3 regions of the Saccharothrix mutabilis subsp. mutabilis genome follow, and region 2 is predicted to be linked to each of the others. Evidence: riboswitches for the same ligand, from Rfam matches in the RefSeq annotation. Region 2 holds a riboswitch; each other region holds the start of a gene.
The links. A riboswitch is a leader RNA that binds a small molecule or an ion and turns the genes downstream of it on or off. The one in region 2 is predicted to bind S-adenosylmethionine.
Positions count from the first base shown of each region.

Region 1: another riboswitch for S-adenosylmethionine. It lies ahead of ABD126_RS15325 (aminotransferase class V-fold PLP-dependent enzyme); the one in region 2 lies ahead of thrC (threonine synthase).
Region 3: another riboswitch for S-adenosylmethionine. It lies ahead of ABD126_RS06145 (methionine ABC transporter ATP-binding protein); the one in region 2 lies ahead of thrC (threonine synthase).

Region 1 is NZ_BAAABU010000005.1:283,857-293,572, forward strand. It holds gene ABD126_RS15315 (RluA family pseudouridine synthase) at 1-178, opposite strand, end outside; gene lspA (signal peptidase II) at 175-789, opposite strand; gene ABD126_RS15325 (aminotransferase class V-fold PLP-dependent enzyme) at 794-2,110, opposite strand; SAM riboswitch class IV at 2,157-2,271, opposite strand; gene ABD126_RS15330 (potassium/proton antiporter) at 2,322-3,794, opposite strand; gene ABD126_RS15335 (M28 family metallopeptidase) at 3,981-4,916, shown strand; gene ABD126_RS15340 (DUF167 domain-containing protein) at 4,905-5,186, opposite strand; gene ABD126_RS15345 (TetR/AcrR family transcriptional regulator) at 5,179-5,730, opposite strand; gene ABD126_RS15350 (SRPBCC family protein) at 5,786-6,232, shown strand; gene ABD126_RS15355 (RNA polymerase sigma factor) at 6,303-6,851, shown strand; gene ABD126_RS15360 (RNA polymerase sigma factor) at 6,971-7,549, shown strand; gene ileS (isoleucine--tRNA ligase) at 8,366-9,716, opposite strand, start outside.
Region 2 is NZ_BAAABU010000011.1:24,001-33,716, forward strand. It holds gene rpsT (30S ribosomal protein S20) at 1-179, shown strand, start outside; gene holA (DNA polymerase III subunit delta) at 475-1,455, opposite strand; SAM riboswitch class I at 1,553-1,672, shown strand; gene thrC (threonine synthase) at 1,684-2,946, shown strand; gene ABD126_RS23130 (hypothetical protein) at 3,056-3,517, opposite strand; gene ABD126_RS23135 (DNA internalization-related competence protein ComEC/Rec2) at 3,529-5,820, opposite strand; gene ABD126_RS23140 (helix-hairpin-helix domain-containing protein) at 6,077-6,787, opposite strand; gene ABD126_RS23145 (DegV family protein) at 6,874-7,716, opposite strand; gene octT (diglucosylglycerate octanoyltransferase) at 7,728-8,459, opposite strand; gene ABD126_RS23155 (histidine phosphatase family protein) at 8,456-9,070, opposite strand; gene rsfS (ribosome silencing factor) at 9,067-9,459, opposite strand; gene nadD (nicotinate-nucleotide adenylyltransferase) at 9,529-9,716, opposite strand, start outside.
Region 3 is NZ_BAAABU010000002.1:490,335-500,050, forward strand. It holds gene ABD126_RS06130 (4-(cytidine 5'-diphospho)-2-C-methyl-D-erythritol kinase) at 1-405, opposite strand, end outside; gene ABD126_RS06135 (MetQ/NlpA family ABC transporter substrate-binding protein) at 578-1,393, opposite strand; gene ABD126_RS06140 (methionine ABC transporter permease) at 1,886-2,572, opposite strand; gene ABD126_RS06145 (methionine ABC transporter ATP-binding protein) at 2,569-3,579, opposite strand; SAM riboswitch class I at 3,794-3,884, opposite strand; gene rsmA (16S rRNA (adenine(1518)-N(6)/adenine(1519)-N(6))-dimethyltransferase RsmA) at 3,971-4,849, opposite strand; gene ABD126_RS06155 (resuscitation-promoting factor) at 4,859-6,247, opposite strand; gene ABD126_RS06160 (TatD family hydrolase) at 6,565-7,404, opposite strand; gene metG (methionine--tRNA ligase) at 7,401-9,194, opposite strand; gene ABD126_RS06170 (hypothetical protein) at 9,293-9,430, shown strand; gene rsmI (16S rRNA (cytidine(1402)-2'-O)-methyltransferase) at 9,434-9,716, opposite strand, start outside.

The sequences.
Region 1 (9,716 bases), on a different contig from region 2:
ACGCGCCCGCGACCAGCCGGTCGGACTTGCCCGCCGGACGCCCGTCCAGCACGACGTCCCCGGACTCGGTCAGCGCCGCGACGGCGGTCCGGGACAGGCCCAGCAGCTTCGCCAGGCCCGCGTCGACGCGCATCCCGTCCAGCCCGTCGGGGACGGGCAGCGTGCGGTAGCCGCTCATGCCTTCTTCTCCGGCGACGCGGCCGACTTCTTCTCCACGCGGGTCCCGTCGTAGTCGCGTTGCAGGATCGCCATCAGCACGATCACGGCCCCGCCGACGCAGATGGCGGAGTCGGCGACGTTGAACACCGGGAAGAACGCGCCGTAGGGCTCGACCACGGAGACGAAGTCCACGACGTGCCCGCGCAGCGGTCCCGGGCCGCGGAAGATCCGGTCGGCGAGGTTGCCCACCGCGCCGCCCAGCACCAGGCCCAGGCCGATCGCCCAGCCGACGGACCGCAGCTTGCGCGCGATCCACAGGATGAACCCGACCACGCCGCACGCGATCAGCGCGAGGATCACCGTGTAGCCCTCGGCCATGCCGAACGCCGCGCCGGAGTTGCGCAGGAAGGACAGGTAGACCAGCCCGCCGAACAGCTCGACCGGCGGCTGCCCCTCCAACTGCTGCACCGCGATGACCTTGGTCACCAGGTCCAGCGCGAAGACGACGGGGGCGATGGCGGCCAGCAACCACACCCGCTTCGGGGGCAGCGGCTTCTCGACCGGCGTCGCCGCCGCGGGCTCGGCGGGCTCGGCGTTGGACTCGGTGCTCACCGGCCCATTGTCCAGCATCGCCTCAGCGCAGGAACGGCGGGAGCGGACGCCGGTCGTCGGCCGGGGTCCAGCGGCCGTCCACGACCTCGTACTCCCAGCGCGGTCCCTCGACCACCAGCGACCGCAGGGCCGCCACCAGCCGGTCCACGTGCTCGACCGTCGTGCCCAGGCCCAGCGACGCGCGCAGCGCCCGCTGCCCCTCGGCGAGCCGGTGCACGGCGACGTGCGCGCAGAACGCCCCGTCCCGCACGCCGATCCCGTGCTCGGCGGACAGCGCGGCGGCCAGGAAACCGGCGTCCTGCCCGCGCACCACGAAGCTGACGACGCCGACCCGGTCGTGCTCGGGCCCGAACAGCGCCAGCTCGCAGGTCCCCGGCACGGTCGCGAGGCCCGCCCGCAGCCGGGCCAGCAGCTCCCGCTCGTGCGCCGCGGTCTGCTCCCAGTGCCGGCCCAGCACGTCGCAGGCCACGGCCAGGGCGTGCACGCCGACCACGTTGGGCGACCCGGCCTCGTGCCGCTCGGGCACCGCCGTCCAGGCCACGCCCAGCCGGTCGCCGCGGTCGCTGACCCGGGCCGTCGCGCCGCCGCCGACCAGGTACGGCTCGGCCGCCTGCAACCAGTCCGCGCGCCCGACCAGGACGCCCGCGCCGAAGGGCGCGTAGACCTTGTGCCCGGACAGCACGGCGTAGTCGACGTCCAGGGCCCTGAGGTCCACCGGCCGGTGCGGGGCGAGCTGGGCGGCGTCCAGGGCGATGCGGGCGCCGTGCCGCCGGGCCACGGCGGCCAGCTCGGCCACCGGCCACACCTCGCCGGTCACGTTGGACGCACCGGTCACGACGACCAGCCGAGGTCCGACCGGGGCCGCGCGCAGCGCGCGGTCCAGCTCCAGCACGGCCTCGCCCGCGCTGCCCGGCGTCCGCAGCCGCCGCACGTGCGGCCCGCGCCACGGCAGCAGGGCCGCGTGGTGCTCGGTGTCGAACAGGACCACGGCGGTCTTCCGCGGCAGGCTGCGGGCCAGCAGGTTCAGCGCGTCGGTGGTGTTGCGGGTGAACACGACGGTGTCGCCGGTCCGCGCCCCGAGGAACCGACGCACCGAGTCCCGGGCCTGCTCGTAGACCTTCGTGGAGACCTGAGAAGCGAAGCCCGCGCCCCGGTGCACGCTCGCGTACCAGGGCAGCAGCTCGTCCACCGCGTCGCGCACCTGCTCCAGGCAGGGCGCGCTGGCCGCGTGGTCGAGGTTGGCGTACTCCACGCGCTCACCGGTCACCAGCGGCACGCGCAGCGACGCGCCGACGACGCGGGGCAAAGCGGCGATCGATCCGGGGACTGCGACGGTCACGACACCCTCCGGCGGGGTCCAGGCGGACTCCGCTACCGGGAGAGGAGGCCCGCGCTTGCCCGACGCCCTCCGCGCCAGGCCAGGTCCTCATCGGGGGCACCCCACCGCGGTAGGAGGGTTGCCGGCCGGCTAGCCCGAGCTTCGCGCCGGCACTCATGACCTTGGACCCGACGTTAACCCACCGCCGACGACGCGTCGAGCCGCGTTCACATCATGGGAGACCGGTGTCGCCCTTCCACCGCGCGTACCGGCCGGCCCGGTCCACGGCGCGGATGCGCTGCTCGGTGGCGGTGCGGACGGTGTCGGTGCAGACGACCAGGAGCTGGTCGAACTCCTGGAGCCGGGTCGTGGGCAGCGGCGTGAACCCTTCGTCACCCCGCACCACCAGGCTCACCACCGCGCCCGGCGGCAGCCGCAGCTCGCTCAGGTACACGCCGTGCAGCTTGGAGCCGCGCTGGATGCGGACCTGGAGCAGCTCCGCGCCCAGCTCGTCCAGCGCGGACGAGTCGACCTGGACCTCCCGGGCCTCCCCGGACCTCTCCAGCTCCAGCCACCGCGCGAGCCACGGCAGCGTGCTGCCCTGCACCACCGTCAGCAGGACGACCAGCACGAACACCGCGTCCACCAGGTCCTGCGCGCCCGGCACGTTCTGGATCAACGGGATCAGCGCGAACACGATCGGCACCGCGCCGCGCAGCCCCGACCACGAGATGAACACCTGCTCGCGCCACGGCACCCGGAACGGCAGCGCCGCGCACAGCACCGACAGCGGCCGGGCCAGCAGCACCAGCACCCCGCCCGCCACCAGCGCGGGCACCAGCGCCTCCAGCAGCCGGCCGGGCGAGGCGTACAGGCCGAGCAGCACGAACAGCCCGATCTGGGCGATCCAGCCCAGGCCCTCGGCGAAGGACAGAGTGTCCGCGCGGTGCGGCAGGCGGGCGTTGCCCAGCACCAGCGCGGCGGTGTAGACGGCGAGGAACCCCGACGCGTGCGCGAGGTCGCCCGCGGTGTAGGCGAGCAGGCACACCGCGACCGTGGCCAGCGGGTACAGGCCGGTCGCGGGCAGCGCCGCCCGGCGCAGGCCCTCCGCGCCCAGCCAGCCCAGCGCGACGCCGATCGCCGCGCCCGCCACCAGCTCGTAGCCCATGAGCAGCGGGGCGGTCCAGGTGATCGGGTCGGGCGAGGCGAGCAGGACGACCGCGATGTAGACCGGGGCGTCGTTGATGCCCGACTCCAGCTCCAGCGCGCCGGTCAGCCGCTTGCCCACCCCGACGCCGCGCAGCACGCTGAACACCGCCGCCGCGTCGGTCGAGCTGAGCACCGCGCCCCACAGCAGGGCCGTGCGCCAGTCCAGGCCGAGCAGTTCGTGCAGGGCCAGGCCGGTGATCCCGACGCTGACGCCGACGGACACTGTGGACAGTGCGATCCCCAGGCCCAGCGCGGGTTTCACCGCCGTCCAGCGGGTGGTCAGGCCGCCCTCGGTGAGGATCAGCACGAGCGCCGCCGTGCCCAGCGAGCGGGTCAGGTCGGCGTCCTCGAACTGGATGCCGAGCACCGCCTCGCCCAGCAGCACGCCGATGCCCAGGTACAGCAGGAGCGAGGGCAGACCGAGCCGGATCGACACCCGCACCGCGATGACCGAGAGCAGCAGGACCGCGGCGCCGATGCCGAGGAAGGCCGTCACACCACCCACTCGACCTCCCTGTTCACCCGGAGGGGTCATTCTCCCCCGGCGACACCGATCTGGACTAATCGGGCGGGCGCGCAGCGTCACCAGCCGAACGCAGGTATCGCGAACCATGCGGGTGCGTGCATGTTGATGTGCGGGTCCGCCGCCCCGGTTCACACCCCCATCCCTGCGGGAGAAACCGTGAAAGCACTCCTCACCGCGCTGGTCACCGCCGGCGCGCTCGTCGGATCCGGCCTCGCGGACGCCCAGCCCGTCCGCCTCGCGGCGGCCCCGGACATCCCGGTGTCCGCCGTGCGGGCCGACCTCGACCAACTGCAGTCCATCGCCTCGGCCAACGGCGGCAACCGGGCGCACGGCCGTCCGGGCTACCTGGCCTCGGTGAACTGGGTGAAGTCCAAGTTGGACGCCGCCGGCTTCACCACCCGCGTCCAGTCGTTCAGCCGCAACGGCGCGACCGGCTACAACCTGATCGCCGACTGGCCCGGCGGCGACACCGACGACGTGCTGATGCTCGGCGGGCACCTGGACAGCGTGTCGGCCGGTCCGGGGATCAACGACAACGGCACCGGCTCGGCGTCGATCCTGGAGGTCGCGCTGGCGGTGCGCAGCAGCGGGTTCCAGCCGCGCCGGCACCTGCGGTTCGCCTGGTGGGGCGCCGAGGAGCTGGGCCTGGTCGGGTCCACCCACTACGTGAACTCACTGTCCACAACGGACCGTTCGCGGATCAAGACGTACCTGAACTTCGACATGACCGGCTCGCCCAACCCGGGGTACTTCGTCTACAGCGCGTCCGGGCAGCCGTCCGGTTCGCTGCGGGTGCAGCAGGTGTTGCAGCAGTACTTCAGCTCGATCGGCGTGCAGTCGGAGCTGACCTCGGTGGGCGGCCGGTCCGACCACGCGGCGTTCGCGCGGGCGGGCATCCCGGTGGGCGGCACGTTCACCGGCGCGGAGGGCATCAAGACCTCGGCGCAGGCGCAAAAGTGGGGCGGCCAGGCGGGCGTCGCCTACGACCGCTGCTACCACCGCTCGTGCGACACGACGGCGAACGTCAACGCCACGGCCCTGGACCGCAACGCCGACGCGATCGCCTCGGCGCTCTGGACGCTAGCCGGCTAGCAGGCGGTCCAGCACGTCCCGGGCGTCGGCCGGGGCGGGGTCGAGTTCCACGACCTTGTCCCGGCCGCGCTCGCCGTGCACCAGGTGGACGTCCTGGCGGCGGACGCCGAACGCGGCGGCCAGGGCGCGCCGGACCGCGTCGTTGGCCTTGCCCTCGACGGCCGGCGCGGCGACGGCCACGACCAGCGCCCGGTCGTCCCACCGGCCGCCCACGGCGGCGCGCTTGGCGCCCGGCTTGACCCGGACGGCGAACCGGAACGCCTCAGCCACGGCCGGTCACCGCCGCGATGGTGTCCTCCAGCAGCGCCCGGCCGCCGGTGACCACGTGCGGGGTGGCGATCAGCAGCTGGGCCTGGCCCAGGTAGATCGAGTAGGCGAGGACGGCCCGGTGGTGCGCGGTGTCGGCGGGGAAGCCCAGGGCGGCGAACAGCTCTTCCAGGTAGGCGATCCGGCGTTCGGTGACCCGGGCCAGCACGGGCGCCACGGCCGGGTCGTCCTTGGCGGCGAGCATGGCCAGTTCGATCGTGCTGGACTCCGGGTCCTCCAGCACGTAGGCGAACAGCGTGCGCAGCTTGTCCAGCGGGGTGTCGCGCGCCTCGACCAGCGCGATCACGGCCTCGGTGTGCTCGGCCTCCCAGCGTTCCAGGGTGGCTTTGAGCAGCGCCTCCCGGTTCGGGAAGTGCCAGTACGCGCTGCCCTTGGTGGCCCCGATCCGCGCGGCCAGCGGCTCCACCGCCACCGCCGCCACGCCGCCCTCGGCGAGGGCTTGGAGGGCCACCGCGGTCCAGTCGTCCTTGGTCCGGCGCTTCTTCACACCGCCGTACGCTACCGTACGGTCCTGTTCCATACGGGACCGTACGGAGGTTGTGGTGGTCGAGAACGTGCACGTCCGGATGCTGCCGCCGAAGGGCGACTGGGTGGAGCGGGCGGTGGCCGCGTGGCCGGCGGAGGACTGGCCGCCCCTGGTGCTGGACCGCCCGCTGGGCGTCGGCGCGGACGGCGGCCACGGCTTCGTCCGCTACCGCTGCACCGCCTACGAGCCGGGCCGGCGGGTCGAGTTCACGTTCGACCCGAGGATCGGCCTGGTGGGCACCCACGCGTTCGAGGTCGTGCCCGGCGGGGTGCGGCACGTGATCCGCGGTCACCTGACCGGGTGGATGCGCCTGTGGTGGCCCCTGGCCGTCCGCTGGCTGCACGACGCTCTGATCGAAGACCTGCTGGACAACCTCAGCACCGAGGCCGGCGTGGCGTTCCGGAGGTCGCGCTACTCGTGGTGGGTCCGGGTGCTGCGGGCGGTGGCGCGCCGGTTCGGCTGAACCCGGGGCATCCACAACCCGCCCCGGCGTCCGTCCTCTGGTTACCGGGCGCTGACCAGAGGGAGGGTTCGTGACACCGGGCGACTCCGATGACCACGCGGCTTCCTTCAGCGACTTCTACCACCGCGAGCGCACCAGGCTGTTCCGGTTCGCCGCCGTCATGTCCCCGCACCTGGACCACGAGTCCGCCGTGCAGGAGGCGTTCGTCAGCGCCTGGCGCAACTGGCCCTCGATCAGCCCGCCCGCGCGGCGGTCGTGGCTGGTCAAGACCACCCGCAACCTCCTGGTCGACCAGTCCCGCCGGCTGGAACGGCCCAGCGAGGTGACCGACGAGGTGATCGCCCGGTCCCACCTGCTGGTCCAACGGCACCGGGAGGCCGAGACGTGGCACGAGCTCAACGCCACCCTCGCCGCGATCGCCCGACTGCCCGACCAGCTGCGCACGGCCCTGGTCCTGCGGTTCTGGGACTTCGCCGACGAGGAGATCGCGGACGTGCTGGGATGCCGGAGGGACTCGGTGCGGCGGTACGTGTCGGAGGCACGCGCCCGGGTCAGCGCGGTGGTCGGCAACGTCGAGCGCAGGGCCCGCGGCCCGAGGCGCGGAAAGGGGACCGAATGACCGAGGACGACCCCGACCGGACCGCCGACCTGGACCCGCGCCTGGACGACCTGCGCGCGGAACTGTCCGAGTCCATCCCCGACGACCCGGCCGAGGACGACCTGGGCGTGGCGGCGATCATGGCCCAGGCCACGCCCAAGCAGTCCACCCCCGAACGCCACGCCGCCCTCCTCACCGCGGCGAGGAACGGCGACCGGGGCGCCCTGGACACCCTGATCACCGAGCTGACCCCGCTGGTCTGGCACGTGGCCAGGGGCAACGGCCTGGACCAGCCCACGGCGGAGGACGTGGTCCAAACGGTCTGGCTGAGCCTCCTGCGCCACCTCGACCGCATCGCCCAACCCAGGGCCCTGGCGGGCTGGCTGATCGTCACCACGAGACGCGAGTCCCAACGCGCGTGGCGAGAACTCAACGGCCGCCCGGCCCTCTCCTCCGACTCCGCCCTGGACGTGGCCGACACCAGGTGGCTCCCGGAAACGGAGGCCCTGCGAGACGACCGCGACCGCCGCCTGTGGCGAGCGTTCTCGGAACTGCCGAGGCGCTGCCAGGAAATCCTGCGCCTGACGGTGTTGGCGGGCCGGGCGGAGTACAAGGCGGTAGCCGAAGCCCTGTCGATGCCGAGGGGCAGCATCGGCCCGACAAGGGGCCGATGCCTGGGGACGCTGCGCAACCTGCTGGACCGGGAGGGAGGTGTCTGACATGGACGACGAGACGACATGGCTGGAAGAACTGGTGGACTGCATCGACCCGCCTCCACCCCACCTGGTGGAGTCGGTCCGCTTGCTGATCACCATCTCCAGAGCCCTGACTTGACCGCGCGCAGCGCCCCCCGCTTCTGGGGCGCGCAGCGCCCTGCTTTTGGGCTTTTCCGTCCTCCCCGTATGGCCTGCCCGAAGGGCTACCACGCTTTTGGTCGGGTGCAGCCGAAAATTTTGTGAGGGACGAGCAAAATTTTTAGCGGCACCCGACCAAAAGTGTGGTTGGCTCCGCCAGGCCATACGGGGAGGACGGAAAAGCCCCCTCTTTTTCTTTCCTCCCCGGAGGCCTGCCCGCCGGCGAGGCTCTTTTACGCTTTGAACTGAACGCTGACGCTCTCAAGCCCACGCTTCGCGGGTCCTCACGCAACGCGCTCCGCTGTCTTGACCTCGAACGCGCTTCGCGCTTGGGAGCGCTTCGCGCGTTGAAGGACGCGCTGACGCGCTCTCAAGATCAAAAGCTAAAAGCGGCTGGGGAGGCCGCCAGTGGGGGGAAGGGCCTGCGTGTTCCCCACCGCATGACCTGGCGGAGCCGACCACAGATTTCCCCGGGTGCCGCTAAAACTTTTGCTCGTTCCTCGCAAAACTTTCGGCGTCACCCGGGGAAATCTGTGGTAGCCCTTCGGGCAGGTCATACGGTGGGGAACACGGAGGCCCCTTGTGGCTGGGAGCCCAGCCGCCGCTGCGCGGCGGAGCCGCGCGGAGCGCGGCGAAGAGCCGCGCTCCGCGCGAAAAGCGTCATGCGTCGGGCGTCGGGTGTCAGGAGCGGGTGACCGCTACCCGGACCTTCGCGCCGTCCCCCACCGCGCCATCCGACCCTTCGGCCACCTCGCCGTAAACCACCGACGTGCTCAACGTCTCCGAGGCCACGAATTCCTCGAACCGCCGCACCGCCTCGGCCACCTCGTCCGGCACCTGCAAGGTCAACGCGATCCGGTCGGACACGTCCAACCCGGCGTCCTTCCGGGCCTGCTGCACCACGCGCACCAGGTCGCGCGCCACGCCCTCGGCCGCCAGTTCGTCCGTCACCACGGTGTCCAGCACCACCAGGCCGCTGTTGCCCGGCAACGCCGCCGTCGCACCCTGGTCCGTCGCCACCAGGCGCTGTTCGTACTCCTCCGGGAACAGCTCCAGACCGGCGGCCACGACGCGGCCCTCGACCTCCGACCAGTCCCCGGCCTTGACCGCCTTGATGACCTTCTGCACGTCCGGACCCAACCGGGGACCCGCCACGCGCGCGTTCACCGCCAGTTGGAAGTGCCCGTGCGCGTCCACGTCCGTGGTCAGCTCCACGTCCTTGACGTTCACCTCGTCGCGCAGCACCTCGACGAACGGCTCCAGCTGCGCCACGTCCGCCGCCGCGATGACCAGCTTGGCCAGCGGCAGGCGCACGCGCAGCTTGTTGGCCTTGCGCAGCGACAACGCGGTGGACGCGACCTGGCGGACCTGGTCCATCGCCGCCACCAGGGCGTCGTCCGCCGGCAGGTCGGCCACCGACGGGAAGTCGGTCAGGTGCACCGAGCGCCCGCCGGTCAGGCCCCGCCACACCACCTCCGTCGTGAACGGCAGCAGCGGCGCTGCCACCCGGGACACGACCTCCAGCACGGTGTGCAGGGTGTCCACGGCGTCCTGCTCGCCCGCCCAGAACCGGTCCCTCGACCGCCGGACGTACCAGTTCGTCAGGACCTCCAGGAAATCCCGGATGGACGCGCACGCGCCGGAGATGTCGTAGGTCTCCAGCTGCTCGGTCACGACCTTCACCAGGTCGTGCGTCTTCGCCAGCACGTACCGGTCCAGGACGTGCCGGGAATCCGTCCGCCACGTGCCCTCGACGCCCTCGGCGTTGGCGTACAGCGCCAGGAAGTACCACGAGTTCCACAGCGGCAGCACGGCCTGCCGCACGGCGTCGCGGATGCCGCGCTCGGTGACGATCAGGTCGCCGCCGCGCAGGATCGGGGACGCCATGAGGAACCAGCGCATGGCGTCGGAGCCGTCGCGGTCGAAGACCTCGTTGACGTCCGGGTAGTTCTTGCGCGACTTTGACATCTTCTGGCCGTCGTCGCCCAGCACGATCCCGTGCGCCACGCAGTTGCTGAACGCCGGCCGGTCG
Region 2 (9,716 bases):
TCAAGACCGCGATCCGCAAGTTCCGTGAGGCCGCCGAGGCAGGCGACAAGGACAAGGCCATCGCCTTGGCCCGCGAGGCCTCCCGCAAGCTCGACAAGGCCGTCACCAAGGGCGTGATCCACGCCAACCAGGCCGCGAACAAGAAGTCGGCCCTGGCGAAGCGCGCCAACCAGATCTGACGGCACCCGGCCACCCGGCCGCGAGCCTCCCGAAGCGCCGCTCCCACACGTTGGGGGCGGCGCTTCGCTGTACCGGCCCCAACACCGCCCGCCGCCCGCCGCCGGCCGGTGCCGCCGCTCGCGCCGCCCGCCGACCGCCGACCGCCAGCCCGCGATCAGCCCGCCACCTGCCAACGGCCCGCATCACCGCCAGCCGCCGGCCGCCGCCGCTCGCTCGCCAGCTCGCCAGCCCGCCAGCCCGCCAGCCCGCCAGCCCCAGCGTCCCTTCTGTCCGCAGCTCCGCTCCCCTCGCGGGTCAGCGGCGGCCGTGGGCGGCGACGATCTTCAGCACGGCTCGTTCCAGGGCGTAGCCCGAGTCGGCCGCCACACCCTTCACGTCGGCGTTCAGGTCGGCCACCGCCGACATCGCGGCGGCCAGCCCGTCACCGTCCCAGCCGCGCGCCTGCCCCTGCGCCTTCTTCACCTTCCACGGCGGCATGCCCAGCTCACCCGCCAGCTTGAACGGGTCGCCCCGGCCCACCGCCGACACCCGCGCGATGGTGCGCACCGCGTCCGCCAGCGCGTCGGCGACCAGCACGTGCGGCACACCGAGGTGGATCGCCCACCGCAGCGCCTCCAGCGCCCCGGCCCGGTCGCCCATGACCGCCTTCTCCGCCACCGCGAACCCGGTCACCTCGGCCCGACCCCGGTGGTAGCGGTGGACGGCGTCCGCGTCCACCTTGCCGCCGGTGTCCGCGACGAGCTGCGACGCCGCCGCCGCCAGCTCGCGCAGGTCCGAACCGACCGCCTCGATGAGCGCGCCGACGGCCTCCGGGTCGGCCTTGCCGCCCGCCGAGCGGATCTCGTTGCGGACGAACGCCTCGCGGTCGGCGGCCTTGGTGATCTTGGGGCACTCGATCACCTCGGCCCCGGCCTTGCGCAAAGCCGTAGGTAGTTCCTTCGCCACTTTGCTGCGTCCGCCGCCGGTGTGGACGACCACCAGCGTCACCCCGTCCGCGGGTGACTTCGCGTAGGCCAGGACCGCGTCCGCGATCTCCTTGCCGGCGTCCTGCGCGCTCTCCAAGGCGATCACGCGGCCCTCCGCGAACAGCGACGGGCTCACCAGTTCCGCCAGCTCAGGAGGGGTGAGGTCGGTCACCTTCACGCGGGTCAGGTCGGCCTGCGGATCGACTCGGCGGGCGGCGGCCAGCGCGCTGCGGACAGCACGCTCGACCAGCAACTCCTCCTCGCCGACCACCAGTTGCACGGGGGCGGGAGTGACTGCGGCGGCGCTCACGGACCCGATCCTCCCACGCCGCCGCGGCCGTCCGGATGGTGGACGGATCTGGCTGAAGGTCGGGACGGTGTCGTAGGTTGAGGGCACAACTGAATACCGCTCATCCAGAGGGGCAGAGGGATCGGCCCGAAGAAGCCCCGGCAACCCGTCGTTGCGGTGCCTTGCGCGCTGCCGACCACGGTGCCAATTCCGACCCGCCAAGCGGGAAAGATGAGGAGAAACCTCGCGATGACTGCTGTCAGTGTGCCCTCGACCGCCACCTCCTTCGACCTCGGCCCGGCTCGCGCCCTGTCGTGTCGCGAGTGCGGCCACGAGACCCCGCTCGCCCCGGAATACGCCTGTCTGGAGTGTTTCGGGCCGCTGGAAGTCGCCTACGACTTCGGCCGCGTCCGCCGCGAGGACATCGAGGCGGGCCCCCGGTCGATCTGGCGCTACCGCGGCCTGCTGCCCGTCCCGTCGAACGTCGAGTCGCACCCCAACACCAACCCCGGCCACACCCGCCTCGTCGAGGCCGACAACCTCGCCAAGGCGCTGGGTGTCCGCAAGGTCTGGGTGAAGGACGACACCGGCAACCCCACCCACTCGTTCAAGGACCGCGTCGTCGGCGTCGCCCTGGCGGCGGCCCGCGAGCTGGGCTTCAAGGTCCTCGCCTGCCCCTCCACCGGCAACCTCGCGAACGCCGTCGCCGCCGCGGCGGCCCGGGCGGGCTGGCAGTCGGTCGTGCTGGTCCCCTCCTCCCTGGAGCGCGCCAAGATCCTCATGACCGCCGTCTACGACGGCAACCTGATCACCGTCGACGGCAACTACGACGACGTGAACCGCCTCGCGCAGGAACTCGCCGCCGAACACGAGGACTGGGCGTTCGTCAACGTGAACGTCCGGCCCTACTACGCCGAGGGCTCGAAGACCCTCGGCTACGAGGTCGCCGAGCAGCTCGGCTGGCGCCTGCCCGACCAGGTCGTCGTCCCGATCGCCTCCGGCTCCCAGCTCACCAAGGTCGACAAGGCCTTCCGCGAGCTCGGCGAACTGGACCTCGTCGAAGCCACCCCGTACAAGGTGTTCGGCGCGCAGGCCACCGGCTGCTCCCCCGTGTCCGCGGCGTTCAAGGCCGGCCACGACGTGGTCTCCCCCGTCCGCCCGGACACCATCGCCCGCTCCCTGGCGATCGGCGCCCCCGCCGACGGCCCGTACGTGCTCGACGCGGTCCGCCGCACCGGCGGCGCGATCGAGGACGTCACCGACGAAGAGGTCGTCGAGGGCATCCGCCTGCTGGCCCGCACCGAGGGCATCTTCGCGGAGACCGCCGGCGGCGTGACCGTGGCGACCGCGAAGAAGCTCATCGAGACCGGTCAGCTCGACCCCGACGCCGAGACCGTGCTGCTGATCACCGGCGACGGCCTCAAGACCCTGGACGCCCTCGGCGACCGCGTGGGACCGCGCGCGAACGTCCCGCCGTCGGCCGAAGCCGTCATCAACGCCCTGAAGGACTGACCGGGGCACCGCGGCGGGACCGCGTCGGGCTTGCGCGCCCACGCCTGGCCGAACGGCCTGGGCGCGCAAGCCACCGGCGGGCACCGCCGCCCCGGGCACGGCCCGACCGTCACAAGGTGAGGCGGGACGTGCGCAGCCACCCGCTGCGCGGGAACGAGGACAGCTCCGGCATCACGTGCGGCCCGACCTCGTCGAGGTCCGCCCGCCACGCCGTGAGCCACTGCGGCCACGGCGCCGCCGACTTGTGCCCGTTGTAGCGGTTGGCCCGCCAGTTCTCCGGCAGGATCGTCAGGTCGTCGTCGAACAGGGCGTCCGCGATCCGCTGGTAGGCGTCCTCGGGCGACTTCACCTCCGTGGTCGGGACCACCCTGGTGACCTTCGCCCTGGCGACGATGGCACGCCCGTCCTTGCCGGCCCCGACGTCGTCGCAGATGTAGAAGGTGAAGTCGGGCCCCAGCTCGTCGCGCGGCCAGGGATGGGCCACGTACCCGGGCTGCCACAGCGCCCACCCCACCTCGCGCGGCGACCAGCCGGTGTGCAGGCGGATCCAACTGTCGTTGTCGTTGTTCATGGTTCTCCCCTTCAGGTGTTGTCGATCGGGTCGCCGCGGCGGGCGACCCGCGGCCCGTCCGGGCCGGGCAGGACGGCGGTGTCACCGTCCCGGTCGGTGCGCAGGACCAGGGCGCCCCGGCGGGTGAGCGCCTCGACCAGCACGCCGCTGGGGTGGCCGTAGCGGTTGCCCGCGCCGACGCTGACCAGCGCGACCTTCGGCCGCACCGCCGCGAGGAACGCCGGAGACGAGTACCGCGACCCGTGGTGCGGCACCTTGAGCACGTCGGCCCGCAGGTCGACCGGCGCGTCGAGCAGCGCGGCCTGGCCCGCGAGTTCGACGTCCCCGGTCAGCAGCACCCGGCCGGCCGGCGTCGAGGCGCGCAGGACCAGCGAGGCGTCGTTGACCGCCGTGTTCTCCTCCCCTCTCGGGACCGCCCGCGGCCCCAGCACGTCCAGGTCCAGCCCCGGCCAGCTCAGCCGCTGCCCGACGCCCAGCTCCACCACGCGGACGCCCGCGGCCCCCGCCTGTTCCCGCACCTCCCTCCACGCCCAGCCCGGATTGCGCGACGGACCCACCGCCACCGCGCCCACACCCCGCTCCGCCAGCACCGCCGCCAACCCGCCGATGTGGTCGGCATGCAGGTGGCTGAGCACCACCAAGGGCACTTGCCGCACGCCCAGCCGCCGCAGGCACCCCAGCACCGGCCCCGGGTCGGGCCCGGTGTCCACCAGCACCGCCCGCCCGGCCTCGGCCGTGGCCAGGACGACCGCGTCGCCCTGCCCCACGTCGCACGCGACCACCGCCCAGCCGGGCACCGGCCACCGCGGCGCGAGCACCCCCACGGGGGCCAGCACCGCGACCAGCCCGACCCCGACCGCCGCGAGCAGCACCCGCACCCGGCGCAGCCGCAGCAGCACGTAGCCGACGAGCACCGCCCCGGCCAGCGCGGCACCACCCGCCCAGCCCCGCGGCCACGCGACCGCCGACCCCGGCACCGCCGCCGCGTGCCGGCCGACCGCCACCAGCCAGCCCGCCGCCGGACCGGCCACCTCCACCACCAGCCGCGCCGGCCCGTCGTGCACCTGGGCGAGCCCGGCGGCCAGGACGCCGAGCACCGTCACCGGCGCGACGACCGGCGCGACCAGCAGGTTCGCCGGCACGGCCACCAGGCTCACCTCACCGGCGAACCCGGCGATCAGCGGAGCCGTGGCGGCGTGCGCCGCCGCGGGCACCGCCAGCGCCTCGGCCAGCCCGACCGGCACGCCCCGGTCGCGCAGCCACCCGGCCCACGGCGGCGCCAGCAGGACCAGCGCCGCCGTGGCGACGACCGACAGGCCGAAGCCCACGTCGACCGCCAAGCCGGGGTCGTGGAGCACGAGCACCACCACGGACGCGGCGAGGGCGGGCAACGCCGACCGCTCCCGCCCGAGCACCAGGGCGAGCAACGCCACCGCACCCATCACCGCCGCCCGCAGCACGCTCGGCTCCGGACCCGCGAGCACCACGAACCCGACCAGCGCGACCGCCGCCCCGGCCGCACACCCGCGTGGCCCGACGGGGAACAGCCGCAGCAGCAACAGCACCGCGCCGCACAAGATCGCCAGGTTCGCCCCGCTGACCGCGAGCAGGTGCGCCAACCCGGCCGTGCGGAACTCCTCCACCACCCTGGGCGACAACCGCGAGGTGTCGCCGACGACCAGGGCGGGCAGCAGCCCCGCCGGTTCCGGGTCGAGCGCGCGGCTCGCGGCCCGCAGGCCCGCTCGCAGCGCCTCCGCCCCGCGCTGCCACACCGGTGCGGGCGTGACCTCGCGCGGCGGACCCCGGACCCGCAGCAGGGCGACGGTCGGCTCACCGGGCCGCGCCGGCGCCAACGAGCCACGTGCCAGAACGCTCTGCCCGGGCAGGAGCGCCCCCCACGTCGCCGCCGGCGCCAGCACGACCACCCGGCCGCCGTCGTTGAGCGTCGCCTGGGCTCGGACCAGGTCGACCCCGCCCTGCCGCGAGCCGAACCCGCTGGTGCGCAGGCCGTGCGGCCGGTCGTCCAGCACGAGCCGGAGGGTGGTGGGCCCTCCGTGCTCCGCCGCCGACCGGAGCGGGTGGTGGGCCGACGCGTGCGCCTGGACACCGATCCAGCACGCCGCCACCGGCCCGGCCACCACGACCGCCACCGCCGCGGGCCGCACCCCGCGGAGGACCAGGCCACCGATCACGCCGGCCACGAGACCGATGACCACGGCCCACCACCAGGCCCACAGGAGACCTGTCAGGGCCGCCGCCCACACGACCAGCGCCGCGGGAACCAGGTGGGCGCGAGGGCTCACGGCCCGCCGCGCCGTTCAGGACCGTGATCGACGGTCTTGGGACGGTGGTCGGCGCGTCGATCGGACGGACGCCCGACGACGGTGTGGCTCAAGGACATGACTGCCTCCCTGGTGTTCGACGAGTGGGTGGGACCGCGGCGTGGGGTGGAACCGCGAGGACCCGGGGAACTGCGGCGCGGGAACGCGGACTTGGACCGGCGGCGTGGCTCGCGGGGTTGGACCGCGGGTGTTGGGGTGAGACCGCCGGGTGAGTGGGTCAGAGGCGGACGAGGTCACCGAGCTTGGCGAGCTTCGCGTCGCCGATGCCCTCGATCTCGCCGAGTTGGTCGATGGAGGTGAACGGGCCGCGTTTCAAGCGCCGCTCGACGATGCGCTGCGCTGTCACGGGCCCCACGCCGGGCAGTTGGTCGAGTTCCTCCTTCGTCGCGGTGTTGAGGTTGACGGGTTCGGTGGCGGGATCGGACCGCTGGGACGGGACGCCGACGGCGATCTGCTCCCCGTCGGCGACCTTGCGCGCGAGGTTGAGGCCCTGGAGGTCGGTGCCGGGGTGCGCACCGCCCGCCGCCTGCACGGCGTCGGCCACCCGCGCGCCGCTGGGGACGGTGACCAGACCGGGCCTGGGCACCGCGCCCACCACGTTGACCACGACCTCCTCGGGCAGGGTCGTGACCTCCGCGGCGGCCATGGGCAGCGGCGGCGGCGCCTCCGGCTCGGGCCGCTGCCACCACAGGCTCAACGCGACCGCCAGGAGCACGCCCAGCGCCATGCCGACGAAGACGACCCGCCGACGCGGCACCGAGCCCACCGGCAACCGGCGCAGGAGAGCGCGCAGCCCTCCCGGCGGGTCGACGCCCGCGGACGAGGTGAAGACGACCAGCGGCTCCTCGCGAGCCCGGTGCCTGCCCTGGCTCTTCGCGATCAGGGCCTGGAGTCGTGCGGCCGAGGTTTCGGATCGGTTCTCGAACATGCGGTCGACGCTAGGCCGGGTGGCGCAAGGCCCGCGACCGCCGGATCCGGATCTGTGGACAACTCCGGGCCTGTGGACAACTCGGCCTACTCGTAGCCGCCCGGCAGCACCACGACACCCAGCACACCCGGCCCGGTGTGCGCGCCGATCACCGCTCCGACCTCGGAGATCAGGCACCCGGTCGAGCCCGGCACCCGCTCGTCCAGCAAGGTCGCCAACTCGGCGGCGCGCTCGGGCGCGGCCAGGTGGTGCACCGCCAGCCCCACCGGTCCCGTGCCGGCCGCAGCCGCCGCCAGGTCGACCAGCCGCCCGATCGCCCGGCCCATCGTGCGCACCTTCTCCAACGGCACGATGCGCCCGTCGTCCACGTGCAGCAGGGGCTTGACGGCGAGCGCCGTGCCCACGAGCGCCGCCGCGGCCCCGATCCGGCCGCCCCGCCGCAGGTGGTCCAGGGTCTCGACGCAGAAGAACATCTTCATCCGCTTCGCCGCGCCGGCGGCAGCCGCCTCGACGCGCGCGGGGTCGGCACCGGCGGCGCAGGCGGCGAGCACCGCGAACCCCAGGCCCATGCCGGTCGCCCGCGAGTCCACCACGCGGATCCGCCCCGGATCGACCTCCTCGGCCGCCAGCCGCGCCGCCTCCCACGTCCCGGACAGCTCGCGGGACAGGTGCACCGACACGATCCCGTCCGCGCCGCCCGCCAGCACGTCCCGGTACACGTCGGCCAGCTCGCCCGGCGTCGGCCGGGACGTCGTCACCCGCCGGTGCTCCCCCAGGGCCGTGGCCAGCTCCTCCGGGCCGAAGTCCACCCCGTCCAGCACGCTGCGCCCGTCCACCGCCACGTGCAGCGGGACGACGCGGATGCCGTGCCGCTCCGCGAACCCTTCCGGCAGGTAAGCCGTGGAGTCGGTGACGATCGTGATGGACACGAGTGCCGAGACTACGGCTCCGCCGTGCCCGAGTGGCTGACCGCCACGGACCTGATGAGGTCGGCCATGGCCGCGCCGACCAGCGCGTGCCCTTCCCAACCCCAGTGCATGCCGTCCGGGTTGCCGCGCCGTGACCGGACGTGGTCGCCCACGAGCGAGGGCACGTCCAGCAGCGGCACGCCGGCACTCTCGGCCCACGACCGCACCGCGCGTTCCGCGGCGGGACGGCCGGTGTGCACGTTCGCGTAGGCCGGAGAACGGTGCACGGACGGTGTCATGCCGACCGCCCTGATACCCGGCTGCAACGCGTGCACCGACCGCACGCACGAGTCCAGGTAGCGGACGGTCAGGTGCGGCGGCAACGCGACCGGATACCCGCCGAGCAGCCGTGACAGGTGGGGTTGCAGCGTCCGGTAGGCGGACCGCGCGTGCCGGCGGAGCCCGTCGGGACGCAGATAGCGCAGCCCTTGCCGCAAGAAGGTCGGCAAAGGCGACGGCAACGTGTCCATGTGCCCCACGGCGAGCACAAGGACGTCCGTACGCGGCAACAACGACCACACGCGCGGATCACCGGTCAACGCCCACCAGGCGTCCCGAGCGGTCCACCCGAACCCGGCGACCAGCTCCGCATGCCCGCCCAACGCCGAAGCGGCCACGTTCGGCCACAACCGCGGGTGGTCCGCGGGCAGCGGCCCTCGCGGGCCGTGGAACGTCAGCGAGTCGCCGAGGACGAGCAGTCTCACCGGGTGGTTCCGGCGTTGTACGACGACAGGCGCCACGACCCGTCGCCGTGCGGGCGCCGGGTGAACACGGTCCAGTGGCAGTTGCCGATGCCGCCGAGCAGGCCCCACCGGTCCACCGGCAGATCCAGCAGCCGCCCGGTCAACGCGCTGATCAGGCCGCCGTGGGCGCACAGCATGACGGTGCCGGAGAACTCCTCGTCCACCGCCGCCACGACCTCCAGCGCCCGTTCGGCGACCTCGACGCGCGTCTCGCCGTCGGGCGGCGCGATGGTCCCGTCCGCCCGCCAGGCCTCCAGCACGCCCGGCCACTCGACCTCGATCTCCTCCGAGGTCAGGCCCTGCCACTTGCCGAGGTTCGTCTCCCGCAGCCGCTCGTCGACCCGCAGGCCGATGCCGGTGGCGGTGGTGAACACGGTGGCCGTGTCCCGCGCCCGCCGCAGGTCGGAGGCCACCACCAGCTCGGGCGCGAACCCGGCGAGCACCGGCACCGCGAACCGCGCCTGGTTCCACCCGGTCTCGGTCAGCGCCGAGTCCAGGTGGCCCTGCATGCGACCGGTCGCGTTGTAGTCGGTCTCACCGTGCCGCCACAGCACGAGCCGGTTGAGGGTCATGCCTCGGCGACCTCGTCGGTCACGGCGTTCGGCCCGGCGTCGAACTCGATGCGCGGGCAGTCCTTCCACAGCCGCTCAAGGCCGTAGAAGCTGCGCTCCTCCACGTGCTGGACGTGCACGACGACGTCCACGAAGTCCAGCAGGACCCAGCGGCCTTCGCGCGCGCCCTCGCGGCGGACCGGCTTGCGGCCCGCTTCGCGCAACTTCTCCTCGATGTTGTCCACGATCGCGCCGACCTGCCGCTCGTTGGGAGCGGACGCGATCACGAACGCGTCCGTGATCACGAGCTGGTCGGACACGTCGAGCACGATCACGTCGTGCGCCTTCTTGTCGGCCGCCGCGTTAGCGGCGACCAGCGCCAACCGTCGTGCCTCGTCGGTGGCTGCCACGTCTCTCCTCATCACCTCGGCGGGTGCCGATACACCCGCACGAGTCAATGAGGGTACCGGCGTCCGGCGTCAGTCAAGCACCGAGTAAAGCCGGCGCTTGTTCACGTACTGGACCACGCCGTCCGGAACGAGGTACCAGATGGGCAGTCCGGTGGCGTTGCGGGCGCGGACGTCGGTCGAGGAGATGGCCATCGCGGGCACCTCCACGAGCGACACCGCGCCGGGTGGCAGGTGGGTGTCGTCAAGCTCATACCCCG
Region 3 (9,716 bases), on a different contig from region 2:
CTCGTCGCGCCCGATCTCCAGCCGCCACAGGGCGGCCAGGCCGACCAGGGTGGCGGCGGCGTCGGCGCTGCCGCCCGCCATGCCGCCCGCGACCGGGATGGACTTGCGGATCACCACCCGGACCTTGGGGTCGTCCACGTCGCGCCCGACGTGGGCGGCGAGCGCGCGCACGGCCCGCCAGGCCAGGTTGGACGGACCGGTGGGCACGGCGTCCGCGCCCTCCCCGCGCACCTCGACCCCGGGGTCGTCGGCGACCGCGACCGTCACCTCGTCGGTCAGGGACAGCGCCTGGAAGATCGTGACCAGGTCGTGGTAGCCGTCCGCGCGCGTCTCCCCGACGGCCAGGTGCAGGTTGACCTTGGCCGGGACGCGGACGGTGACCGGTGGCGGAACGACGGCGAGCACATAAAGAGCCTACGGGTTGTGCCCAAGAATCGGCCGCGTGCCGTTCACCGCCTCGCCCGGCACCGCTCGTCCCCCCGGTGCCGCACGAACCGTGACGCCCCCCGGGCCTCCGGTGCCCCACGCACTGCGCGCCCCCGGCCGGAGCCGAGGGCGCGCAGGCACCAGGAACGGGTCAGACCGCGAGGACCGACCCGGAGAAGGTCTGCTTGATGTAGTCCTTGACCTGCGGGGACTGCAACAGCGCCAGCAGGTCCTTGATCCGCTTGTCGTCCTTCAGCTCGGCGCGGGCGACCAGGCCGTTGGCGTTGGGGTTGCCTTCGGCCTTCTCCAGCGCGAGGGCGTCGTTGGACGGCTTGAGGCCGGCGTCGATCGCGTAGTTGCCGTTCACGACGGAGGCGTCGGTGTCCTCCAGCGACCGAGGCAGCTGGGCCGCCTCCAGCTCCACGAACTCCAGGTTCTTGGGGTTCTCGGCGATGTCGCGGACGGTCGCGGTCTTCTCCGCGCCCGGCTTGATCTTGATCAGGCCGTTGTCCTGGAGGAGCCGCAGGCCGCGGGCCTCGTTGGTGGCGTCGTTGGCGACGGCCACCTTGGCGCCGTCGGGAAGGTCGGAGAGCTTCTTGTGCTTCTTGGAGTAGACGCCGAGCGGCTCGATGTGGACGGGGCCGATCCACTCCAGCTGCGCGCCGCTCTCGGACTTGAAGGTGTCCAGGTAGGGCACGGTCTGGAAGTAGTTGGCGTCCAGCGAGCCGTCGACCAGCGCGGTGTTCGGCTGGACGTAGTCGGTGAACTCGACGACCTCGATCTTGAGGCCCTTGTCCTTGGCCAGGTTGTCCGCGACGTACCGCAGCACCTGGGCGTGCGGGACGGGACTGACGCCCACCTTGAGCGCCGCATCCGGATCCGAAGCGGCACCGCCGGTCTGACCGCTCCCGCAGCCGACCGCGGTCAGCAGCACGGCGACGAGGGCGGCACTGATACGCCTACGCATGGGAAATTTTTCCTTCAGTCAACTAAAAATTTCAGTCGGGTGGTGGGTTGGACGATGACGGGCAGGCACGGCGTACGCAGCGCGCACGACGGGCGGGGACGGGCGGGCCGGACGCGACGGGCGCGACCGGCGGGACGGGCGGGACGGGCACGACGGGCACGGCGCACACGACGGCGTGACGGGCACGACGGCGGCCGGTTCCGACGCGGGTCGGAGCTGGGGCTTGCGGTTGACGCGGGCTGGGACTTGCGGCTCGGGCTGGGACTTGCGTGCCGACTCTCGGCCGGGGCGGGCGCTCCGACTCGGTTGGCTCAAGGGTTCGGGCTCGCGAGCCGGGGCCTGGTCGCCCAAGCTCTCGAACCGGTTCCGGCGCGCGCCGAAGCCGAGGAGGCTCAGCGCGTACCGGGGTCAGACGGTCGAAGCCTGGAGTCAGACAGTCGAGGCCCGGGGTCAGACAGTCGAAGCCTGGAGTCAGACGGTCGGGGCTCGGGGTCAGACGGTCGAGGCGTGGCGGCGGCGGTCCACTGCTCGGGACACCCGGTTCGAGATCAGCTGGATCAGCGTCGCGATGACCGCCAGCACCGCCACGGTCGTCCACAGGTACCGGTCGTCGAAGCGCTGGTAGCCCATCCGCACGGCCACGTCGCCGAGACCTCCACCGCCGACCACGCCCGCCAGTGCGGAGTAGCCGAGGATGGCGATCGCGGTGACGCCGACGGCGTTGATCATCGCCGGCAGCGACTCGCGCATCAGGACCGAGCGGACGATCTTGACCGTGGACGCCCCCGTGGTGACCGCGGCCTCCACCACCGAGAAGTGCACTTCCGCCAGGACGTTCTGCACCAGCCGGCCGACGAACGGGATCGCGCCCACCGCGAGCGGCACGATCGCCGCCGTCGGTCCGATGGTGTTGCCCAACAGCAAGCGGGTGAACGACATCAGCAGGATCAGCAGGACCAGGAACGGCATCGACCGCCCCAGGTCCACCACGAAGCCGAGCAGGTTGTGCACCACCGGCCTCGGCCGCAACCCGCCGGGAGCGGTGAGTTGCAGCCAGATGCCGACGGGAATGCCGAGCAGCACAGCGATCAGGGTGGAGACGGCCACCATGTAGAGGGTCTGGCCGGTGGCGACCAGGACGCCGTCGAACACAGTGGGCCAGGGTGTTGCAGACCTCACGCAGCTACTCCCTGCGGACCGGTCAGGGTCCGCCGCACTGCCCCACCCGCGTCCGCGATGAATTCGAGCGCCGAGTCGGCGCGTTCTCCGTTCAGGCCGACGCGGAACCGCGCGACCGGGGTTTCGCCGAGCCGGGTCAGGCCGCCGCCCAGCAGGTTCAGGTCGACCCCGAACCGCGAGGTGGCCTCCGGCAGCAGCGCGCCGACCGCGGCGAAGCCGACCAGCACCACGTCCGCGACGCGGTCGTAGGCCTTCTCGGCGGCCGGGTTCTGGTCGACGGCGGGCAGCAGCGACGAGGCCGTGCGGGAACCGGCGTCGGCGACCAGGTCGAGCACCTTGCCGTGCTCCACCACGCGGCCGTCCTCCAGCACCGCGACGTCGTCGCAGATCTTGCGGACCACGCCCATGTCGTGGGTGACCACGAGGACCGTCACGCCCAGCTCGGCGCGCGCCCGGTCCAGCACGGTCAGCACGGAACCGGTGGTCTCGGGGTCCAGGGCGGAGGTCGGTTCGTCGGCCAGCAGCACCGACGGGCTGGCGGCGAGGGCGCGCGCCACGGCGATGCGCTGGCGCTGCCCGCCGGACAGCTGGTCGGGGTACGAGCCGGCCTTGTCGGTGAGGCCGACCAGGTCGAGCAGCTCGGCGACGCGGGTGCGGCGCTGGGGGCCGGGGACGCCGGCGGACTCCAGCGGCAGCGCCACGTTGCCCGCGGCGGTGCGCTGGCGCAGCAGCGAATCCCCTTGCGGCACGACGCCGATCTGGCGACGGGCGTTGCGCAGGGCGGTGCCGCCCAAGGACACCAGGTCGGTGCCGTCGACGCGGATCGCGCCGCTGTCGGGGCGCTCCAGGAGCGCGACGCACCGGGCCAGCGTGGACTTGCCCGCGCCGCTGGGGCCGACGACGCCGAGGACGGTGCCCGCGGCGACGTCCAGGTTCACGCCGTCCAGTGCGCGAACCTGTCCGGTACTCCCGGGGAAGGTCTTGGTGAGGTTCTCGACAGTGATCACGTTTTCGCTCCACGACTGCACGCGGCAGCGCACGCTCGTGGCGTGCGCGTCCGGGGACTCAGCTCAGGTAGATGCCCCGCGCGGTGAGGCGCGTAGGGCGGCGAGGACTTGAGAAGGCGCCTAGGCTTCTAGTAGCTGCGACAGCCCGATACCGTGCGGCGGCCGTGGTCGACGACTCGCCGTCGAGTGAGCATTCGCATCCTGGGCACGTGATCCTCCATCGATCCTGGCTGAAGCACCTGCCCCATGGGGGGTGGTTGCTGCGGCGTCGTGGAGCCAGGTCTCTCGGCCGCTCGGGATGGCAGCACGAGTACACCCGACGGACCTGCCCGAACGCAAGCCTGGACGCGGATCGTTCGTCAAATCACACTTTCGGCCGAAAGATCACCGGCTAGATCGATGAGGCGGCTTCGGCTATCCGGACGAATTCTCCGACGTCCAGTTGTTCGCCCCGCGCGCCCGGGTCCACGCCCGCGCTGAGCAGCAGCTGCTCGGCTTTGGCGGCGGACCCGGCCCAGCCGGCGAGCGCTCCGCGCAACACCTTGCGCCGCTGCGCGAAAGCCGCGTCCACCAAGGAGAACAGCGTCTTCTGGTCCACTGTGGACAGCGGCGCGTGGCGCTCGAACGCGACCAGCGCGGAGTCCACGTTCGGCACCGGCCAGAACACCTGGCGCGACACCGGCCCGGCGCGGCGGGCGTCGGCGTACCAGGCGAGCTTGACGCTCGGGACGCCGTAGACCTTGCTGCCGGGACCCGCCGCCATGCGGTCGGCGACCTCCGCCTGGACCATCACCAGTCCGGTGCGCAGCGTCGGCAGTTCGGCCAACAGGTGCAGCACCACGGGCACGGCCACGTTGTACGGGAGGTTCGCCACCAGGGCGGTGGGCTCTTCGGGGAACCGATCGGCTGTGACCCGCATCGCGTCGGCCTCGATCACCGTGAGCCGCGAGGCCAACTCGGGAGCGCGCTCGGCTGCCGTCTGCGGGAGCCGCCGGGCCAGGACCGGGTCGATCTCGACGGCCACCGTGGCGCGACACGAGGGCAGCAGCGCCAGTGTCAGGGAGCCCAGGCCGGGACCGACTTCCAACACGACGTCGTCGGGTCGGAGATCCGCCGAAGCGACGATCTTGCGGACGGTGTTGGGGTCGTGGACGAAGTTCTGCCCCAGCTTCTTGGTGGGGCGGATGTCCAGCTCGGCGGCCAGCCGTCGAACGTCAGCCGGGCCGAGGAGCGCACTCCCCGGCCCGGCTGACGATGAAGCGTCACTCACAGGTGAAACCTACGGCAGGCCCAGCTTCTGCTGGCAGTGGGGCCAGGCGGAGTAGCCGCCGCGGGCGTCGCGGAGCTTGGTCGCGATGGCGATCTGCTGCTCGCGGGTGGCCTGGTGGGGGTACTCGGCGTACTGCTGGCCGCCGTACGCGTCCCACGTGCCCTTGTTGAACTGGAGGCCGCCGTAGTAGCCGTTGCCGGTGTTGATGGCCCAGTTGCCGGTCGCCTCGCAGTAGGCCAGCCGGTCCCAGATCTCGCCGTCGGGCGGGAGCTTGGTGCCGACCTTGACCTTCTTCGGCTTGGCTTCCTTGACGACCTTCGCGCCCAGCTTCTCGCGGTTGGTCTCCTGGCCGTTCTTGATCGTCACGCGGTAGGTGACGATCTGCTCGCCGGCCTCACCCGGGTCGAGGACCTCTTTCTGGCCCTTCATCATCGAGTCGTCCGGGACCTCCTCGACGGGCGGCGCGATGGCCTCCGTCGCGTTGATCACCGACACGCCCGTGCGGGAGATGTGGACCTCCGCGCCGTTGGTGATGCGCAGGTCGGCCGCGGTCTCCAGCTTGTCGTCCGGGCCCAGCGTGAGGTTGTGGGCCTTGAGCAGCTCGTCCACCGTCACGGCGGTGGTCTGGAGCTGCTGCGGCTGGTTGCCGCCGTCGTACAGCGTGATCGTCTTGAGGCTCTTGACCTCCAGCGACAGGCCGGACAGCGGGACGTCCATGCCGCGGTCGTGGGAGAGCCACGCGCCCTCGTCGTTGACCTTGAGCTGGTCCAGGGCCTCGTCGACGGTGACCGAGCGGACCCAACCCTCGCGCTGCTCGCCGTCGACGGTGAGCTTGACCAGGCGACCGCGGTCCAGCGAGATCTTGCCGCCGTCGGAGACCTTCGCCTGGGGGGACGGGCTGAGCGCGTCGTGCTCGCCGATCGTGATGCCCTCGTCGGCGAGGATCTCGCCGACCGTGGACTCGTAGGTGTGGACGGTCTTCGTCTCACCGTCGACGTCGACGGTGACGGCCTTGTCCATCGCGATGGCGGTGGCGCCGCCGCCGGAGATGCCCACCAGGACGGTGGCGACGGCGGCCTTGAGGAAGCGGCGCTTCCACTTCCCGGCGGCTTCGACCAGGGCGGCGGGCGGTGCGTCCGGCTTCTCGACAGCCAGGCCGCCGGCGACACGGTCCTGGGAGACCTCGTCCGGGATGATGATCGGGGGGAGGAGCGTCGTCTCGGCGTTGATGAGCTTGATCAGCTCGTCGACGTCGACGTTCGCGTTGGCCAGCAGTTCGTCCGCGTCGGGTCCGAGGACCTCCAGGACGTCGTCCGGCGTGATGCTGAAGACCGTGGTCTCCCAGTCGGACCAGTCCGGCTCGGGTCTGTCCAGGACATCGACGCTGGTCGATTTCACGGGCGTAAACCAGTCGGTGTCCTCGTTGAACGAGTTCACGGGGTTCCATACCTCCTGAAGGCGCGAAGCCGTGCTCCGCGCACGTTCGGTGTCGGCGGTCAGCTAGTGATCTCCGGCAACTCCCGTGCGTGTCGACTTCTCGCTTCTGGCTACGTAGACCCGCCCCGACTGCGGGTGCGCCCCACGGGACTTTCGAACATGGGGCACGGTCACGGGACCGTAACGGGTGCACGGGGGTTGTGCAAACACCCCGATCGGCGTTGTGAGTTCGCTCACCCCGTCAGGGGAGCAAGGTGGTCCGCCGATCGTCGTAAGCACTACTGCGACTGCACCAAGTCACTGAGCCCGAAGACCCGCTCGGCGTTTCGGGTGACAGTTGACGCTAGTTCCGCTGGTTCGAGATCACGCAGTGTCGCGATGTCGCGGAGCGTGTAGTTGGCGCAGAAGGGCTCGTTCGGGCGACCTCGGAACGGGTGCGGGGTCAGGAACGGCGCGTCGGTCTCCACCAGCAGGTGGTCCGCCGGCACCCACCGCGCCGCTTCCCGCAGGGCGTGGGCGTTCTTGAAGGTCACCGTGCCGGCGAACGACAGCACGAACCCCCGGTCCACACAGGACCGCGCGAACGCGAGGTCGCCGGAGAAGCAGTGGAAGACCACAGTGGACGGCGCGCCCTCCTCGTCCAGGACCTTGAGGATGTCGTCGTGCGCTTCGCGGTCGTGGATCATCAGCGGCTTGCCGACGCGCTTGGAAAGCTCGATGTGCCAGCGGAAAGCCTCGTGCTGGGCGGCCGGCGGGGCGTAGTCCCAGTAGTAGTCCAGGCCGGTCTCGCCGACCGCGACCACGCGCGGCCGGGCGGCCAGGCGCTCCAGTTCGGACCGGTCGGCGTCGGTGAACTCCGACGTGCGGGTCGGGTGCAGGGCGACGGCGGCGAAGACCCGGTCGTCCCACGTGGCGGCCTCGGCGGCCCACCGGGCGGACTCGACCGTGTCCGCGACGGTGATCACCCGGTCGACACCGGCGGCGTTCGCCCGGTCGAGGATCTCCCGCACCTGCTCGGGTGTTTCCGCGCCGCAGGCGTCGAGGTGGGTGTGGGCGTCGACCACCGGCACCGGAAGCGCTTCCGGGACCGGTGGCCGCTCGCCCTTGCGCGGGGTCACGAGGTGACGATCGGGGCCCACTCCGGGCCGGTCTCCGCCAGCTCCGGCGCGAGCTTGGCGAACAGCGGCGCGGGCTTGGCCAGCGGCCGGCCCACCTCGATCGGCGTGGACTCCCACTTCGCCTGCTCGGCCGCGTAGTCACCGGTGAGCACCGGGTACTTGCGGTCGGGCACGTCCAGGTCGGTGACCTCGTTGACCGACGGCTGCGCCGCCCACACGCCGGTGCCGCCCAGCGCCTCGTGCACCTTCTGCGACGAGTGCGGCAGGAACGGCGTGAGCAGCGCGTTCGCGTCCTGCACGACCTGAAGCGCGGTGTGCAGGACGGTGTCGCGGCGCGCCGGGTCGTCCTTGAGCTTCCACGGCTCCTGGTCGGACAGGTAGCGGTTGGCCGCGCCGACGACCTTCATCGCCTCGCCCACGGCCTGCTTGAACCGCGACCGCCGCAGGCTGGCGCCCACGACGTCGAAAGCGGCCCGGGACTGCTGGAGCAGCGCCTCGTCGGCGTCGGTGCGGGTGCCCGGGGTCGGGACCGCGCCGACGTTCTTGTGCGCCATCGAGATGGACCGGTTGACCAGGTTGCCCCACTCGTTGGCCAGCTCGAAGTTGGTGCGGCGGACGAACTCGTCCCAGGTGAAGTCGGTGTCCTGGTTCTCCGGGCCGGCCACGGAGATGAAGTAGCGCAGCGCGTCCGGGCCGAACTCGCGCAGGAAGTCCGTCACGTAGATGACGGTGCCGCGCGAGGTGGAGAACTTCGAGCCGCTCATGGTGAGGAACTCGCTGGAGACGACCTCGGTGGGCAGGTTCAGCTCGCCGAACACGCCCGGCTGCCCGCCCTTGGCGCCCTGGCCGTTCTGGCCGAGCAGGAGCGAGGGCCACATCAGGGAGTGGAAGGTGATGTTGTCCTTGCCCATGAAGTAGTAGCCCTGGGCGTCGCCGGTCCAGAACTCCTTCCAGGCGTCGTCGTCACCGGTGCGGCGCGCCCACTCGACGCTGGCGCTCAAGTACCCGATCACCGCGTCGAACCACACGTAGAACCGCTTGAGCGGCTGGTCGCGCCACCCGTCCAGCGGGATCGGCACGCCCCAGTCGAGGTCGCGGGTGATCGCGCGCGGGCGGAGGTCCTTGATCAGGTTCTGGCTGAACTTGAGCACGTTCGGGCGCCACTCGGTGCGCGTCCGGAGCCAGCCGCCGAGCGCGTCCACGAACTGCGGGAGGTCCAGGAACAGGTGCTCGGTCTCGACGAACTTCGGCGTCTCGCCGTTGATCCGGCTGCGCGGGTTCTTCAGGTCGATGGGGTCGAGCTGGTTGCCGCAGTTGTCGCACTGGTCGCCGCGCGCCCCGTCGTACCCGCAGATCGGGCAGGTGCCCTCGATGTAGCGGTCGGGCAGGGTCCGGCCGGTGGACGGGCTGATCGCGCCCATCTCCGTCTTCGGGATGACGTACCCGTTGTTGTAGAGGGCGAGGAAGAGGTCCTGCACCACCTTGTAGTGGTTGCCGGTGGTGGTGCGGGTGAACAGGTCGTAGGACAGGCCCAGCCCGTGCAGGTCCTCGGCGATGACGCGGTTGTACTTGTCGGCCAGCTCGCGCTCGGTGAGCCCCTCCTTCTCCGCCTGGACGGAGATGGGGGTGCCGTGCTCGTCCGTGCCGGACACCATCAGCACCCGGTGCCCCGACATCCGCATGTACCGCGAGAAAACGTCGGAGGGGACACCGAACCCTGATACGTGACCGATGTGACGGGGCCCGTTGGCATACGGCCACGCCACCGCGGTCAACACGGAGGCACTCATGGTCCAAGCCTACGGAGCCCCCGCCAGTCGGTTTCGCGCGGCTCGCCGTTGGCGAGGGGCGAGGTGCCCGGGTGTCGGAGACCGAGCACCATGGGCACGTGACCGAGGAACCGCTGCCGGACGTGTTCGCCCGCTGGACCGGCGCGCCGGAGTTGGACGACGCGTTCGAGGCCGCCGTGGCCGCCGCGCGCGACGGGGGCTCCGCCGCGCTCGACAGCGACCCGTGGCGCGACTGACCGTCAGCCCCCGCTGACCACGGCGTCGTACAGCGCCTTCTTGCTCACGCCCGCCGCCTGCGCCACCTCGGCCGCCGCCGCCTTCAGCCGCTCGCCGTCCGCGACCCGCTGCTTCACCTCGGCGACCAGCGACTCCATCGAGGGACCCTCCTGCGGGGCGGCCGGCCCCAGGACCACCGTGATCTCGCCCTTCACGCCCTCGGCCGCCCAGGCCGCCAGCTCACCGAGCCCGCCGCGACGCACCTCCTCGTAGGTCTTCGTCAGCTCCCGGCACACCGCCGCCCGC